One region of the Pseudomonas sp. Tun-23181 genome, then DNA from elsewhere that is predicted to be linked to it. Evidence: predicted binding sites of a transcription regulator. Region 1 holds the regulator's gene; the other holds the start of a gene.
The links. Region 1 encodes FliA, which starts transcription of late flagellar genes. Its sites were predicted from a motif close to CTAAAGTTTNNNNNNNNNNNGCCGNTAA; they were not measured.
Positions count from the first base shown of each region.

Region 2: a site for FliA is predicted at 2,974-3,001, ahead of motA (flagellar motor stator protein MotA). Genes of this name have one in related genera too.

Region 1 is NZ_CM171630.1:5,417,802-5,424,933, reverse strand. Features, by position in the region: gene ACDI39_RS25685 (flagellar motor protein) at 1-585, opposite strand, end outside; gene ACDI39_RS25680 (protein-glutamate methylesterase/protein-glutamine glutaminase) at 585-1,709, opposite strand; gene ACDI39_RS25675 (chemotaxis protein CheA) at 1,755-4,001, opposite strand; gene ACDI39_RS25670 (protein phosphatase CheZ) at 4,014-4,802, opposite strand; gene ACDI39_RS25665 (chemotaxis response regulator CheY) at 4,821-5,195, opposite strand; gene fliA (RNA polymerase sigma factor FliA) at 5,299-6,039, opposite strand; gene fleN (flagellar synthesis regulator FleN) at 6,036-6,869, opposite strand; gene flhF (flagellar biosynthesis GTPase FlhF) at 6,960-7,132, opposite strand, start outside.
Region 2 is NZ_CM171630.1:4,293,703-4,300,834, reverse strand. Features, by position in the region: gene rsgA (small ribosomal subunit biogenesis GTPase RsgA) at 1-907, shown strand, start outside; gene motB (flagellar motor protein MotB) at 1,042-2,061, opposite strand; gene motA (flagellar motor stator protein MotA) at 2,065-2,916, opposite strand; gene ACDI39_RS20370 (HDOD domain-containing protein) at 3,040-4,575, shown strand; gene ACDI39_RS20365 (rhodanese-like domain-containing protein) at 4,622-5,431, shown strand; gene asd (archaetidylserine decarboxylase) at 5,449-6,312, shown strand; gene serB (phosphoserine phosphatase SerB) at 6,410-7,132, opposite strand, start outside.

The DNA.
Region 1 (7,132 bases):
GCTGGCCACGCCGTAGATGGTGGCGACGAACGCCACGGCGATGCCGTTGCCCAGTTGCGAAGGGTCGGCCAGGTTGCCCATCACGTGGATCAGGCCCATCACCGCACCGATGATACCGATGGTCGGCGCATAGCCGCCCATGCTCTCGAACACCTTGGCGGCCTGGATGTCGCGGCTCTCCTGGGTCAGGAAGTCGACCTCGAGGATGCTGCGGATGGACTCGGGCTCAGCGCCGTCGACCAGCAGTTGCAGGCCCTTGCGCGCATACGGGTCCGGCTCGGCATCGGCCACCCCCTCCAGGCCCAGCAGGCCTTCCTTGCGCGCGGTCAGGCTCCAGTTGACCACCCGGTCGATACCGCTGGCCAGGTCCACCCGCGGCGGAAAGAAGATCCAGCGAATGATCTGCAGGGAGCGCTTGAACGCCGACAGCGGCGACTGCAACAGCGCTGCCGCCAGGGTGCCGCCCAGCACGATCAGGGCCGCCGGGCCATTGACCAGCGCCCCGACGTGGCCGCCCTCGAGCAGGTTGCCGCCGACGATGGCGACGAAGGCGAGGATCAGACCGATCAGGCTCAGGACATCCATCAGACGCAGGCCTCGACCAGGTGCTTGCCGATCTCGTCCAGGCTGTACACCGCATCGGCCAGGTTGGCCTTGACGATGGCCATGGGCATGCCATAGATCACGCAACTGGCTTCATCCTGGGCCCACACGGTGCTGCCGCCCTGCTTGAGCAGGCGCGCGCCCTCGCGCCCATCGGCGCCCATGCCGGTGAGCACCACCGAGAGCACCTTGTCGCCATAGGACTTGGCGGCCGAACCGAAGGTGATGTCCACGCACGGCTTGTAGTTCAGGCGCTCGTCCCCCGGCAGGATCTTCACCGTGCCACGGCCATCGATCATCATCTGCTTGCCACCAGGGGCCAGCAGGGCCAGGCCGGGGCGCAGCACGTCGCCATCCTCGGCTTCCTTGACGCTGATCCTGCACAGCTTGTCCAGGCGTTCGGCGAACGCCTTGGTGAAGGCTGCAGGCATGTGCTGGACCAGCACGATCGGCGCCGGGAAGCTGGCGGGCAGTTGGGTCAGCACCCGTTGCAGCGCCACCGGGCCGCCGGTGGAGGTGCCGATGGCCACCAGCTTGTAGGGCTTGCGCTTGGGCGCTGGCGCATGGGAAGCGGCTGCGGCGGCAGGACGGCTGGCCGGCGTCGGGGCAGCCGCGCGGGCCGGCGCAGGGCTTGCCGGGCTGCCGAGCGGCACATGGCTGGTCGGTGCCACGGCGGCTGCCGGCGTGGCAAAGCCGCCGAAACGACGGTTGCTGCGCGACAGGGTGTGGACCTTCTCGCACAGCAGTTGCTTGACCTTCTCCGGATTGCGCGAGATGTCCTCGAAGTTCTTCGGCAGGTAGTCCACCGCACCGGCATCCAGGGCGTCGAGGGTGACGCGGGCGCCTTCGTGGGTCAGCGAGGAGAACATCAGTACCGGCGTCGGGCAGCGCTGCATGATGTGCCGCACGGCGGTGATGCCATCCATCATGGGCATCTCGTAGTCCATGGTGATGACATCGGGCTTGAGCGCCAGCGCCTGGTCGATCGCTTCCTTGCCGTTGGTCGCGGTACCCACGACCTGGATCGTCGAGTCTGCCGAGAGAATTTCCGAGACACGGCGGCGGAAGAAACCGGAATCATCCACCACCAGGACCTTGACTGCCATAAACACTCCATTAGGCGGCGCAACCGCCAGGGCGCGCCGCCGAAATCAAATACGCCGGGCGGCGTAACGCTTGAGCATGCTCGGTACGTCGAGGATCAGCGCGATGCGACCGTCGCCGGTGATGGTGGCGCCGGACATGCCCGGGGTGCCCTGGAGCATCTTGCCCAGCGGCTTGATCACCACCTCCTCCTGGCCCACCAGCTGGTCGACCACGAAGCCGATGCGCTGGGTGCCGACCGAAAGAATCACCACATGCCCCTCGCGCTGCTCCTCGTGCACCTGGCCCTGGACCAGCCAGCGCTTGAGGTAGAACAGCGGCAGCGCCTTGTCGCGGACGATCACCACCTCCTGGCCGTCGACCACGTTGGTGCGCGACAGGTCCAGGTGGAAGATCTCGTTGACGTTGACCAGCGGGAAGGCGAACGCCTGGTTGCCCAGCATCACCATCAAAGTCGGCATGATCGCCAGGGTCAGCGGCACCTTGATGACGATCTTCGAGCCCTGGCCCTTGGCCGAGAAGATGTTGATCGAGCCGTTGAGCTGGGAAATCTTGGTCTTCACCACGTCCATGCCCACACCACGGCCGGAGACGTCGGAAATCTCGGTCTTGGTCGAGAAGCCCGGGGCGAAGATCAGGTTGTAGCAGTCCGACTCGCTCAGGCGCTCGGCGGCGTCCCTGTCCATCAAGCCCTTCTCCACGGCCTTGGCACGCAGGACGTTGGGGTCCATGCCCTTGCCGTCGTCGGAGATCGACAACAGGATGTGGTCGCCCTCCTGCTCGGCCGACAGCACCACCCGGCCGGTGCGCGCCTTGCCGGCGGCCTCGCGTTCGTCGGGCATCTCCACGCCATGGTCGACGGCGTTGCGCACCAGGTGCACCAGCGGGTCGGCCAGGGCTTCGACGAGGTTCTTGTCCAGGTCGGTCTCTTCGCCGACCAGCTCCAGGTTGATCTCCTTCTTGAGCTGGCGGGCCAGGTCGCGAACCAGGCGCGGGAAGCGGCCGAAGACCTTCTTGATCGGCTGCATGCGGGTCTTCATGACCGCGGTCTGCAGGTCGGCGGTGACCACGTCGAGGTTGGACACGGCCTTGGACATGGCCTCGTCACCGCTGTTCAGGCCCAAGCGGACCAGGCGGTTACGCACCAGCACCAGCTCGCCGACCATGTTCATGATCTCGTCCAGGCGGGCGGTATCGACCCGCACGGTGGTTTCCGCCTCGCTGACCGCGTGCTTGTCGGCAGCCGGCGCCGGGGCACGGGCCGGGGCCGCAGGCTTGTTGGCAGCAGGCGCGGCGGCGGCAGGCTTGACGGCCGGTGCCGACTTGGCAGCGGGCTTGCTTTCGGCCTTGGGCGCACTGGTCGCCGGCGCAGCCGCCACGGCGGCAGGTGCCTCGCCAGCCACTGCGTCGCTGGAGAACTTGCCCTTGCCATGCAACTGGTCGAGCAACGCTTCGAATTCGTGCTCGGAAATGTGCTCGCCGTCGCCCGCCGCCGGGGCAGCGCTGGCCACGGGCGCAGCGGCGCCAGGCAGCGCATCGGCGGCGAAGGTGCCCTTGCCGTGCAACTGGTCGAGCAGCGCCTCGAACTCGGCGTCGGTGATCTCGTCGCCCGCCGGTGCCGCGGCAGAGTCCTGCGGCGCAGTGGCGACGGCTTCCGGGGAGAACTGCCCCTTGCCGTGCAACTGGTCCAGCAGCGACTCGAACTCGGCATCGGTGATCTCGTCGCCTTCGCCGCCGACCGCCTCGCCCTGCCTCTGCTCGGCAGCCTCGGCCTGGGCCTTGACCGCGTCGAGGGAGTCGAGCAGTTGTTCGAATTCGCTATCGGTGATGTCCGCCTCGGCAGCCGGCGCTTCGGCGACCGCTGCCGGCGCCTGCTCAGGGGCCGGCGCCTCGGCCTCGGCTGCGGCAGGCTCTGCCAGGCGCGACAGGGCCGCCAGCAGCTCGGGCGTGGCCGGGGTGACGTCGCTGCGCTCACGCACCTGGCCGAACATGCCATTGACCGTGTCCAGCGCCTCGAGGACCACGTCCATCAGCTCTGCGTCGACCCGGCGCTCCCCTTTGCGCAAGACGTCGAACACGTTCTCGGCGATATGGCAGCACTCCACCAGCTCGTTGAGCTGGAGGAAGCCGGCGCCCCCTTTAACAGTGTGAAAACCGCGAAAGATCGCATTGAGCAGGTCCGCGTCGTCGGGCCGGCTTTCCAGCTCGACCAGTTGCTCGGACAGTTGCTCGAGAATTTCGCCGGCTTCTACCAGGAAATCCTGGAGGATTTCTTCATCGGCGCCGAAGCTCATTGAACGTGCTCCCTAAAAACCCAGGCTGGACAGCAGATCGTCGACATCGTCCTGACCGGACACGACGTCTTCACGCTTATCGGCATGAATCTGCGGACCTTCACCCCGGGCCGGATGTTTTTCTTGATCTTTTTCAGCGCGCAGCTGCTGGTGGTCATGTTCGATACCGGCAAAACGGTCGACCTGGCTTGCCATCAGCACGAGCTTGAGCAGATTGCTTTCGACTTCGGTGACCAACGCGGTCACGCGCTTGATCACCTGGCCGGTCAGGTCTTGATAGTCCTGGGCCAGGAGAATGTCGTTGAGATGGCCTGCGACCTTGCGGTTGCCCTCGACGCTGTGCGTCAGGAAACTGTCGACGCGCTTGACCAGCTCGCGAAACTCCGGCGCGGCGACCTCGCGGCGCATGAAGCGCTGCCAGTCGGCACTCAGGTTCTGGGCTTCGGCGGCCAGGTCGTTGAGCACCGGGGTGCCCGCTTCCACCAGGTCCATGGTGCGGTTGGCGGCGCCCTCGGTGAGCTTGACCACATAGGCCAGGCGCTCGGTGGCGTCGGTGATCTGCGACATTTCCTCGGCCTGCGGCATGCGCGGGTCGATCTGGAAACTGACGATCGCGCTGTGCAACTCGCGGGTGAGCTTGCCGACTTCCTGGTACAGGCCGCGGTCGCGGGTCTGGTTCAGTTGGTGGATCAACTGCACCGCCTCGCCGAACCGGCCGTGCTCGAGGCTCTCGACCAGTTCCTGGGCATGTTTCTTCAGGGTCGATTCGAACTCACCCAGCGACGTGTTTTTCTGCTCCATGGCGCCCCCTGACGTGACTCAACCGTTGACGCGTTCGAAGATCTTCTCGATCTTCTCCTTGAGCACCTGGGCGGTAAAAGGCTTGACCACATAGCCGTTGACCCCGGCCTGGGCCGCTTCGATGATCTGGTCGCGCTTGGCCTCGGCAGTCACCATCAGCACCGGCATGTGTTTGAGGCGGTCATGGGCGCGGACCTTGCGCAGCAGGTCGATGCCGGACATGCCGGGCATGTTCCAGTCGGTCACCAGGAAATCGTAATGGCCGTTTTCCAGCATCGGCAGCGCCGTGGTGCCGTCGTCGGCCTCGTCGGTGTTGGTGAAGCCCAGGTCACGCAACAGGTTCTTGATGATCCGCCGCATCGTCGAAAAGTCGTCAACGATGAGGATTTTCATGTCTTTGTTCAATTAGACCTCCAAGCAGTCCTAGACGCGCTCGGCCCCGAGCACGCATTCAATCAATTGGGCATCATTTACAACGACTGCGGCGAACCTGGCTTCAGCGTGCCCGCCATTCCCCCAGGCGGCTGCGCAGGCGCGCCGCGCACTGGCTGTGCAACTGGCTGACACGCGACTCGCTGACCCCCAGTACCTCACCGATCTCCTTGAGGTTCAGCTCTTCGTCGTAGTACAGCGCCAGCACCAGGCGCTCACGCTCCGGCAGGTTGGCGATCGCATCGGCCAGCGCGGCCTGGAAGCGCTCGTCCTCCAGGTCGCGCGAGGGCTCCAGCTGGCCACTGGCGCCATCCTCGTGGAGCCCTTCGTGCTCGCCGTCCTGCAACAGGTCGTCGAAGCTGAACAGGCGGCTGCCCAAGGTATCGTTCAGGATCCCGTAGTAATCATCGAGACTCAATTGGAGTTCGGCAGCAACTTCATGATCTTTAGCGTCACGGCCGGTACGCGCCTCGACGGCACGTATCGCGTCACTGACCATACGGGTGTTGCGGTGCACCGAGCGCGGCGCCCAGTCGCCCTTGCGGACCTCGTCGAGCATGGCGCCACGGATGCGGATACCAGCGTAGGTCTCGAAGCTGGCGCCCTTGCTGGCATCGTACTTGTTGGCCACTTCCAGCAGGCCGATCATGCCGGACTGGATCAGATCCTCGACCTGCACGCTGGCCGGCAGGCGCGCCAGCAGGTGATAGGCGATGCGCTTGACCAGCGGGGCGTAGCGTTCGACCAGTTCGTACTGGGCATCGCGCGACGCCTTGCTGTACATCTTGAAACCGCTCGCGTTCATAGCACCGGCCCTGCGCTGGTGGGCTGCACCAGGCGCTCGACGAAAAACTCCAGGTGCCCGCGCGGGTTGGCCGGCAACGGCCAGCTGTCGACCTTCTGTGCGATGGCCTTGAACGCCAGCGCACACTTGGACCGCGGGAAAGCCTCGTAGACCGCCCGCTGCTTCTGCACCGCCTTGCGCACGCATTCGTCGTAGGGCACGGCGCCGACATACTGCAGCGCGACATCGAGGAAACGATCGGTGACCTTGGTCAACTTGGCGAACAGGTTGCGGCCCTCCTGCGGGCTCTGCGCCATGTTGGCCAGCACGCGAAAACGGTTCATGCCGTAGTCGCGGTTGAGCAGCTTGATCAGGGCGTAGGCGTCGGTGATTGAGGTCGGCTCGTCGCACACCACCAGCAGCACTTCCTGGGCCGCGCGGACGAAGCTGACCACCGAGTCGCCGATGCCGGCGGCGGTGTCGATCACCAGCACGTCGAGGTTGTCGCCGATCTCGCTGAACGCCTGGATCAGGCCGGCATGCTGGGCAGGCGCCAGGTGCACCATGCTCTGGGTGCCAGAGGCGGCCGGGACGATGCGCACGCCACCGGGCCCCTGCAACAGCACGTCGCGCAGTTCGCAGCGGCCTTCGATGACATCGGCCAGGGTGTGCTTGGGCGTGAGGCCCAGCAGGACGTCGACGTTCGCCAGGCCTAGGTCGGCGTCCAGCAGCATGACCCGCCGGCCCAGTTCGGCCAGTGCCAGGGACAGGTTCACTGAAACGTTAGTCTTGCCGACGCCACCTTTGCCACCGGTTACGGCGATCACCTGTACGGGATGCATGCTACCCATGTTCGTTCTTTACCTTGTCTCGCTTGGACCCAGGCCACATGAGGGGCTGAACTCGACCCCCTGATGTAGGTACTTTGCGCTGCACATTCATCAACCCGCGCGCTTGCCAGGGTTGTGATAGAGATCAGCGAACATGTCGGCCATCGCCTCTTCGCTGGGCTCGTCCTGCATTTGCACACTGACCGCGCGGCTGACCAACTGGTGCTTGCGCGGCAGGTGCAGGTCGTCGGGAATGCGCGGCCCATCGGTAAGATAGGCCACCG
Region 2 (7,132 bases), 1.1 Mb from region 1:
GCCTGAGCAACTGGGCCTGGTGATCGCCCACTTCGGCGTGCAGGTGGAGGTCGAGGCCCAGGACAGCGAGGCGGCAGGCCAGGTGTTCCGCTGCCACCTGCGGGCCAACCTGCCGGCGCTGGTCACCGGCGACCGGGTGGTGTGGCGTGCCGGCAACCAGGGCAACGGCGTGATCGTCGCGCAGATGCCGCGCAGCGCCGAGCTGTGCCGGCCGAACAACCATGGCCAGCTCAAGCCGGTAGCAGCCAACGTCGATCTGATCGTGATCGTTTTCGCCCCGGCCCCCGAGCCCCAGGCCAACCTGATCGATCGCTACCTGGTGGCGGCCGAGCATGCGGGCATCCGCCCCCTGCTGCTGCTGAACAAGGCCGACCTGATCGACGAGGGCAATGCCTCGACGCTCGAGGCCCTGCTGGCGGTGTACCGCGAGCTGGGCTACCCGCTGCTGGAGGTTTCGGCCCACCAGGGCGATGGCATGCAGCGCCTGCAACAGGCGCTGGACGGGCATATCAGCGTCTTCGTCGGCCAGTCCGGGGTGGGCAAGTCATCGCTGGTCAACAGCCTGCTGCCGCAGGCGCAGACCCGCGTGGGCGATCTCTCCGAGTGGTCCGGCCAGGGCACCCACACCACGACCACTGCCCGCCTCTATCACTTCCCCAATGGCGGCGACCTGATCGACTCGCCCGGCATCCGCGAGTTCGGCCTGGGCCATGTCAGCCGCGACGACGTCGAGGCAGGCTTCATCGAGTTCCGCGACCTGCTCGGCCATTGCCGCTTCCGCGACTGCAAGCACGACCGCGAGCCTGGCTGCGCCCTGCTCCAGGCGCTGGAGGAAGGGCGCATCAAGCCGCAGCGGATGAGCAGCTACCGCTCGATCATTGCCAGCTTGGCGCAGGACAGCTACTGAGCCCGGGCATCGGCGTTGGCCTTTTCGCGGGCAAGCCCGCTCCCACAAGGGCCGAGTCGATCCTGAATGAGGCGGGTTGCAGCCCCGTGTGGGAGCGGGCTTGCCCGCGAAAGGGCCAGCACTGACAGCAGGAATTATTCCTGGGCGTCATCCATCTTCAGCACGCCATCCTCGAAGATATTCAGCTTCTGACGTAGCTCGCGTGGCTGCATCGGCGCCTGGGCGGCATCGCCCTGGCCCGGCGCCGGCGAAGCCGAGGCACCCGGTGCGCCATCGGCGGGCGTCTCCGGCGCTTGCTGTGTGCCCTGCTCGCCTTCGATGGTGCGCTGGGCCTTCTTGGTCAGGACGATGATGTCGATACGCCGGTTGACCGGGTTGAACGGGTCCTTGCGGTCGAACAGCGACGACGAGGCATAGCCGACCACCCGCGCCACCTGCGCATCTGGATAGCCACCGGCGACCAGCGCCCGGCGCGCGGCGTTGGCACGGCTGGCCGACAGCTCCCAGTTGCCGAACTCGCCAGTGCCGGCATAGGGCTTGGCATCGGTATGGCCGCTGATGCTGATCTTGTTCGGCACCGCCTTGATGGTGTCGGCCATGGCCAGCAGGATGTCCTCGAAGTACGGCTGCAGGCGCGCACTGCCCAGGTCGAACATCGGCCGGTTCTCGGCGTCCATGATTTGGATGCGCAGGCCATCCTGGGTGATCTCGAACAGGATCTGGTCCTTGAACTTCTGCAGCTGGGGATTTTCCTCGACCTTGTTCTGCAGTTCCTGCAACAGCAACTGGAGGCGTTCCTGCTCGACCTGCTCGGCCAGGCTCTCGACCCGGTCCTTGTCCAGTTGGATGCTGGTGTCGGGCATAGGCTCGGACTCCGCCTCCGGGTTGATGGTCTTCTCCGGCGCCAGTTTCGGCGAGCCGCCCAGGTCGATGATGTAGGGGGTACCGCTCTCGGAAAAGCCAATCGGGTCCTTGAAGTAGCCGGCGATGGCGATCTTCTGCTCGGGCGTGGCCGTGGACAGCAACCAGAGCACCAGGAAGAATGCCATCATCGCCGTGGCGAAGTCGGCGAAGGCGATCTTCCAGGAACCACCGTGGTGGCCGTCGCCAAAGCGCTTGACGCGCTTGACGATGATGGGTTGATTGTTCTCCATGGCTTAGCGACCGCGGACCGCTTGTTCCAGTTCGGCGAAACTCGGACGGTGCGCCGGGTACAACACCTTGCGGCCGAACTCCACGGCCAGCGACGGCGGCATGCCGGAAGCCGAGGCCACCAGCGAGGCCTTGATCGCCTCGTAGACGTTCAGTTCTTCCTTGGCGTCGTGGCGCAAGGCGTTGGACAGCGGGCCGAAGAAGCCATAGGCGGCGAGAATACCGAAGAAGGTACCCACCAGCGCCGCGCCCACATGCAGGCCGATGGACGTCTGGTCGCCATCGCCCAGGGACGCCATGGTCACCACGATGCCCAGGACCGCCGCGACGATACCGAAGCCCGGCATGCCGTCGGCAACGCTGTTCACCGCGTGCGCAGGGTGGTCCAGCTCTTCCTTCAGGCTCATCAGTTCCATGTCGAACAGGCCCTCGAGCTCGTGCGGGGCCATGTTGCCGGTGGACATGATGCGCAGGTAGTCGCAGACGAACGCGGTCATGCGCTCGTCGCCCAGCACCGTCGGGTACTTGGCGAAGATAGGGCTGGCGGCCGGGTCTTCGATGTCACCCTCGATGGCCATCATGCCTTCGCGGCGGCTCTTGTTGAGGATCTCGTAGATCAGGCCCAGCACCTCCAGGTAGAAAGTGTGGGTGAAGCGGGTGCCGAACATCTTCAGCGACTTCTTCATCACATGCAGGGTCATGTGGCCAGGGTTGGCCTGAAGAAACGCACCGAAGGCGGCACCACCGATGATCAGCACTTCGAACGGCTGGATCAGTGCCGCGATCTTGCCGTGGGAAAGCACGTATCCGCCGAGCACGCTCGCGATTACGACGATGATGCCGATAATTTTAGCCATAGGTTCAAAGCACTTGCAGTCAGGGTCAGGGGCGGGCGCATTGGAACGCTCTTCTACTTATCGGCAGAACTGCGCCAGACTATAGCCACTAAACGTGAAAAGCCAGTTCGGACTGATATCAAAATGCCAATCGAAACCAAGGTGCCAAATCAGGCTCCGCGCACGCTCCAGGCCTGGGTAAAGCTGCTCGATGGCATCCGCCTGCCGGTGCCGAAGCAGAGCCATGACCAGGTGTTGTCGGCCATCAACGACAGCCGCCGCTCCCTGCGCGATATCGCCGAACTGATGCAGGACAGCCCGGCCCTGGTGCTGTCGGTCATGCGCGAGGCCAACCATCCGGCCAATGCCAGCCTGGCCGAGCCCGCCGAAAGCCTCGAGATCGCCCTCAACCGCCTGGGCCTGGCGCGCAGCGCCGAGTTGCTGGCGCGCCTGCCCGCCGTGCCGGGCGAGGAGATCCCACCGGTGTTGCGCCAGTTCCTGCTGATCAGCCAGCACGCCACCCAGCAGGCCAACGGCTTGTTCGCCAGCCGCCTGGCACGGCTGTGGCAAGAGATCCACTGGGGCAGCCTGCTGTTTCTCTCCCCGCTCTGGCCCCTGGCGCTGGCCTATCCCAGGCTGCTCGACGCCTGGGAGCTGCGGGTCATCCACAAGGACGAGGCGGCCGCCGAGGTCGAGCACGAGTTGTTCGGCGTGCGCATCATGCAACTGTGCCAGGCCATGGCCGAGCACTGGCGCCTACCCGAATGGGTGACCCAGGGCTACCGCCTGCTGATGGACGAACGCGAACGACTGGCCCAGGTGCTGAACATCGCCCGTGACCAGGACCGCCTCAGCCAGCAACAGCGCCTGGACGACGAGCCCGGGCTGCGGCGTTGGTTCAACCAGCCGGCCAACACCGTGCTGCTGGCCAACGGCCTGGCCCTGGCGGCCCAGGTCGGCTGGGACCACCCACACCTGCTGCGCTGGCAGTTGCTGACCGCCCTGTACCTGCAGACGTCCCTGGACGACGTGCAGCAGCAAGTCCACCAGCAGGCTGCGGCCAGTGCCCGCCAGCATGCCCGGCACGCGCTATTCCATCCCGCCGAGGCACTGATCTGGCCATGGCAGCAGCGCCGCCCACACCCGGACATGCTCGCCCCGCCGCCACCACCCAGCCAGGACCTGGAGCGCTGGCGCAGGCTGTGCGGCGAACTGCTGGTGACCCCCAGCCCGTTCAGCAACGCCATTCACCTCGCCACCCAAGGCAGCGACGCCCTGCTGGCCTGCGGCATGCAACGGGTCATGCTGTTGATGCTCGACAAGCCCAACGAGTGCCTGCGCGTGCAACAGGCCGCCGGCCATCCCAAGGAGGCCTCTGCCCTGGTGCTGCCGCTGGCCCAGAGCAAACTGTTGCAACGCCTGATGAGCCAGGCGGCGCAGTTACGTCTGACGCCGGAGAACCACGCCCAGTTCTGCGCGCTGATGCCAGCGCCGCTGCGCACCTTCTGGCGCAGCGAGCACCTGCTGCTGCGTTCGCTGGCGGTCGATGGCCAGCCGCTGATGCTGGTGATCGCCGACCAGGGTGGCAAACCGCTGGCCGATATCGGCGTGCAGGCGTTCGGCAAGACCGCGCAATGCCTGGAGCGCGCCCTGGCCACCTTTGCCAACCGCAACGCCTGAGCCTTGCGCTACAATCGCCCCCTCTATTCCACCCTGGAGACCGTGGATGACTGACTTTTCCGGCTTGCCTCTGGTGATCGAACCGGCCGACCTGCTGCCACGCCTGGCTTCGCCACAGCTGATCCTGGTCGACTTGACCTGCGCCAACCGCTATGGCAGCGGGCATATCCCTGGCGCCCGCTTCGTCGATCCCAAGCGCACCCAGCTGGGCCAGCCGCCAGCCCCCGGCCTGCTGCCGGCGCGCGCCGACCTGGAGAAGCTGTTCGGCGAGCTCGGCCACCGCGACGACGCGGTCTATGTGGTCTACGACGACGAAGGCGGCGGCTGGGCCGGGCGCTTCATCTGGATGCTCGATGTCATCGGCCACAAGGCCTACCACTACCTCAATGGCGGTATCCAGGCGTGGCCGGCGGACAAGCTCTCCACCGAGGTGCCACCCAGCGCCGGCGGCCCGGTCCACCTGCAACTGCACCCGGAACCCACGGCCACCCGCGAATACCTGCAAAGCCGCCTGGGCGCGACCGACCTGGCCATCTGGGACGCCCGCAGCCCCGGCGAGTACCGCGGCGAGAAGGTCCTGGCGGCCAAGGGTGGACACATCCCCGGCGCGGTCAACTTCGAGTGGACCGCCGGCATGGACCTCAACGACCACCTGCGCATCCGCCAGGACATGGCCGACATCCTCCAGCAGCTTGGCATCACTCCCGACAAGGAAGTGATCACCCACTGCCAGACCCACCACCGTTCCGGCTTCACCTACCTGGTGGCCAAGGCCCTGGGCTACCCACGGGTCAAGGCCTACGCCGGCTCCTGGGGCGAATGGGGCAACCACCCGGATACGCCTGTAGAAGTCTGAAATTCCAAGGAAACCCAATGAAATCCCGCTTGTTCATCCTCAGCCAGTACCTGCTGGCGCACCATCTGCTGTCGCGCCTGGCCGGCTGCATCGCCGAATGCCGCGCACGCTGGTTCAAGAACGCCTTCACCGCCTGGTTCGCCAAGCGCTACCAGGTGAACATGTCCGAGGCGCTGGTCGAAGACCTGACGGCCTACGAGCACTTCAACGCCTTCTTCACCCGCGCCCTCAAGCCAGGCGCGCGGCCGCTGGACGAGACCCCGGGCGCCATCCTCTGCCCGGCCGACGGTGCGGTCAGCCAGCTCGGCCCGATCGAGCACGGCCGCCTCTTCCAGGCCAAGGGCCACAGCTTCAGCGCCCTGGAGCTGCTCGGTGGCGACCCGGCCCTGGCCGCACCGTTCATGGGCGGCGAGTTCGCCACCATCTACCTGTCGCCCAAGGACTACCACCGCGTGCACATGCCGCTGGCCGGCACCCTGCGCGAGATGGTCTATGTGCCGGGGCGGCTGTTCTCGGTCAACCAGACCACCGCCGAGAACGTACCGGAGCTGTTCGCTCGCAACGAGCGGGTGGTGTGCCTGTTCGACACCGAGCGCGGGCCGATGGCCGTGGTGCTGGTCGGCGCGATGATCGTCGCCTCGATCGAGACGGTCTGGGCTGGCCTGGTCACCCCGCCGAAGCGTGAGCTCAAGACCTTCCGCTACGACGAAGCCAGCCGCACGCCGATCCACCTGGAAAAAGGCGCCGAGCTGGGACGCTTCAAGCTGGGTTCGACCGCCATCGTGCTGTTCGGGCCGGAGCAGGTGAAATGGGCCGAGGGCCTGGGTGCAGGCTCGGCAGTGCGCATGGGGCAGCAGTTGGCGGCGCCGGCGCAGGCGTGATCGCCGCTTGATACAAAAAGGCCCTGCCTGGCGTGCGTCAGGCAGGGCCTTTTTCATGGGCTGTCGGGGCTGCCTTGCAGCTCGCTACCCCGTAACCTCAGCGCGCGTCGCGGTCGCGCAAGCCCAGCAGGTACAGCACGCCATCCAGCCCCAAGGTGGAGATCGCCTGCTTGGCCGACTGGCGCACCAGCGGCTTGGCCCGGAAGGCCACGCCCAGCCCGGCCAGCGACAACATCGGCAGGTCGTTGGCGCCATCGCCCACGGCGATGGTCTGCTCCAGTCGCAGGCCCTCCCGGCTCGCCAGTTCCTGGAGCAGCTCGGCCTTGCGCTGGGCATCGACGATCGGCTCGACGGCAACGCCGGTGACCTTGCCATCGACCACTTCCAGTTCATTGGCGAAGACGTAGTCGATACCCAGGCGCGCCTGCACCTGCTTGGCGAAGTAGGAAAAGCCACCGGAGAGAATCGCTGTCTTGTAGCCCAGGCGCTTGAGCTCGGCGAACAGGCGCTCGGCGCCTTCGGTCAGGCGCAGGGAAGCACCGATCTCATCCAGCACGCCGACGTCCAGGCCCTTGAGCAGCGCCATGCGCTCCTTGAAGCTGGCGCGAAAATCCAGCTCGCCGCGCATGGCCCGTTCGGTGATCGCCGACACCTGCTCGCCAACCCCCGCAGCCTTGGCCAGTTCGTCGATCACCTCGGCCTCGATCAGGGTCGAGTCCATGTCGAACACTGCCAGGCGGCGATTGCGGCGGAACAGGTCATCCTTCTGGAAGGCGATGTCGACGCTCAGTTCCTCGGCCAGGGCGAAGAAGTCCGCACG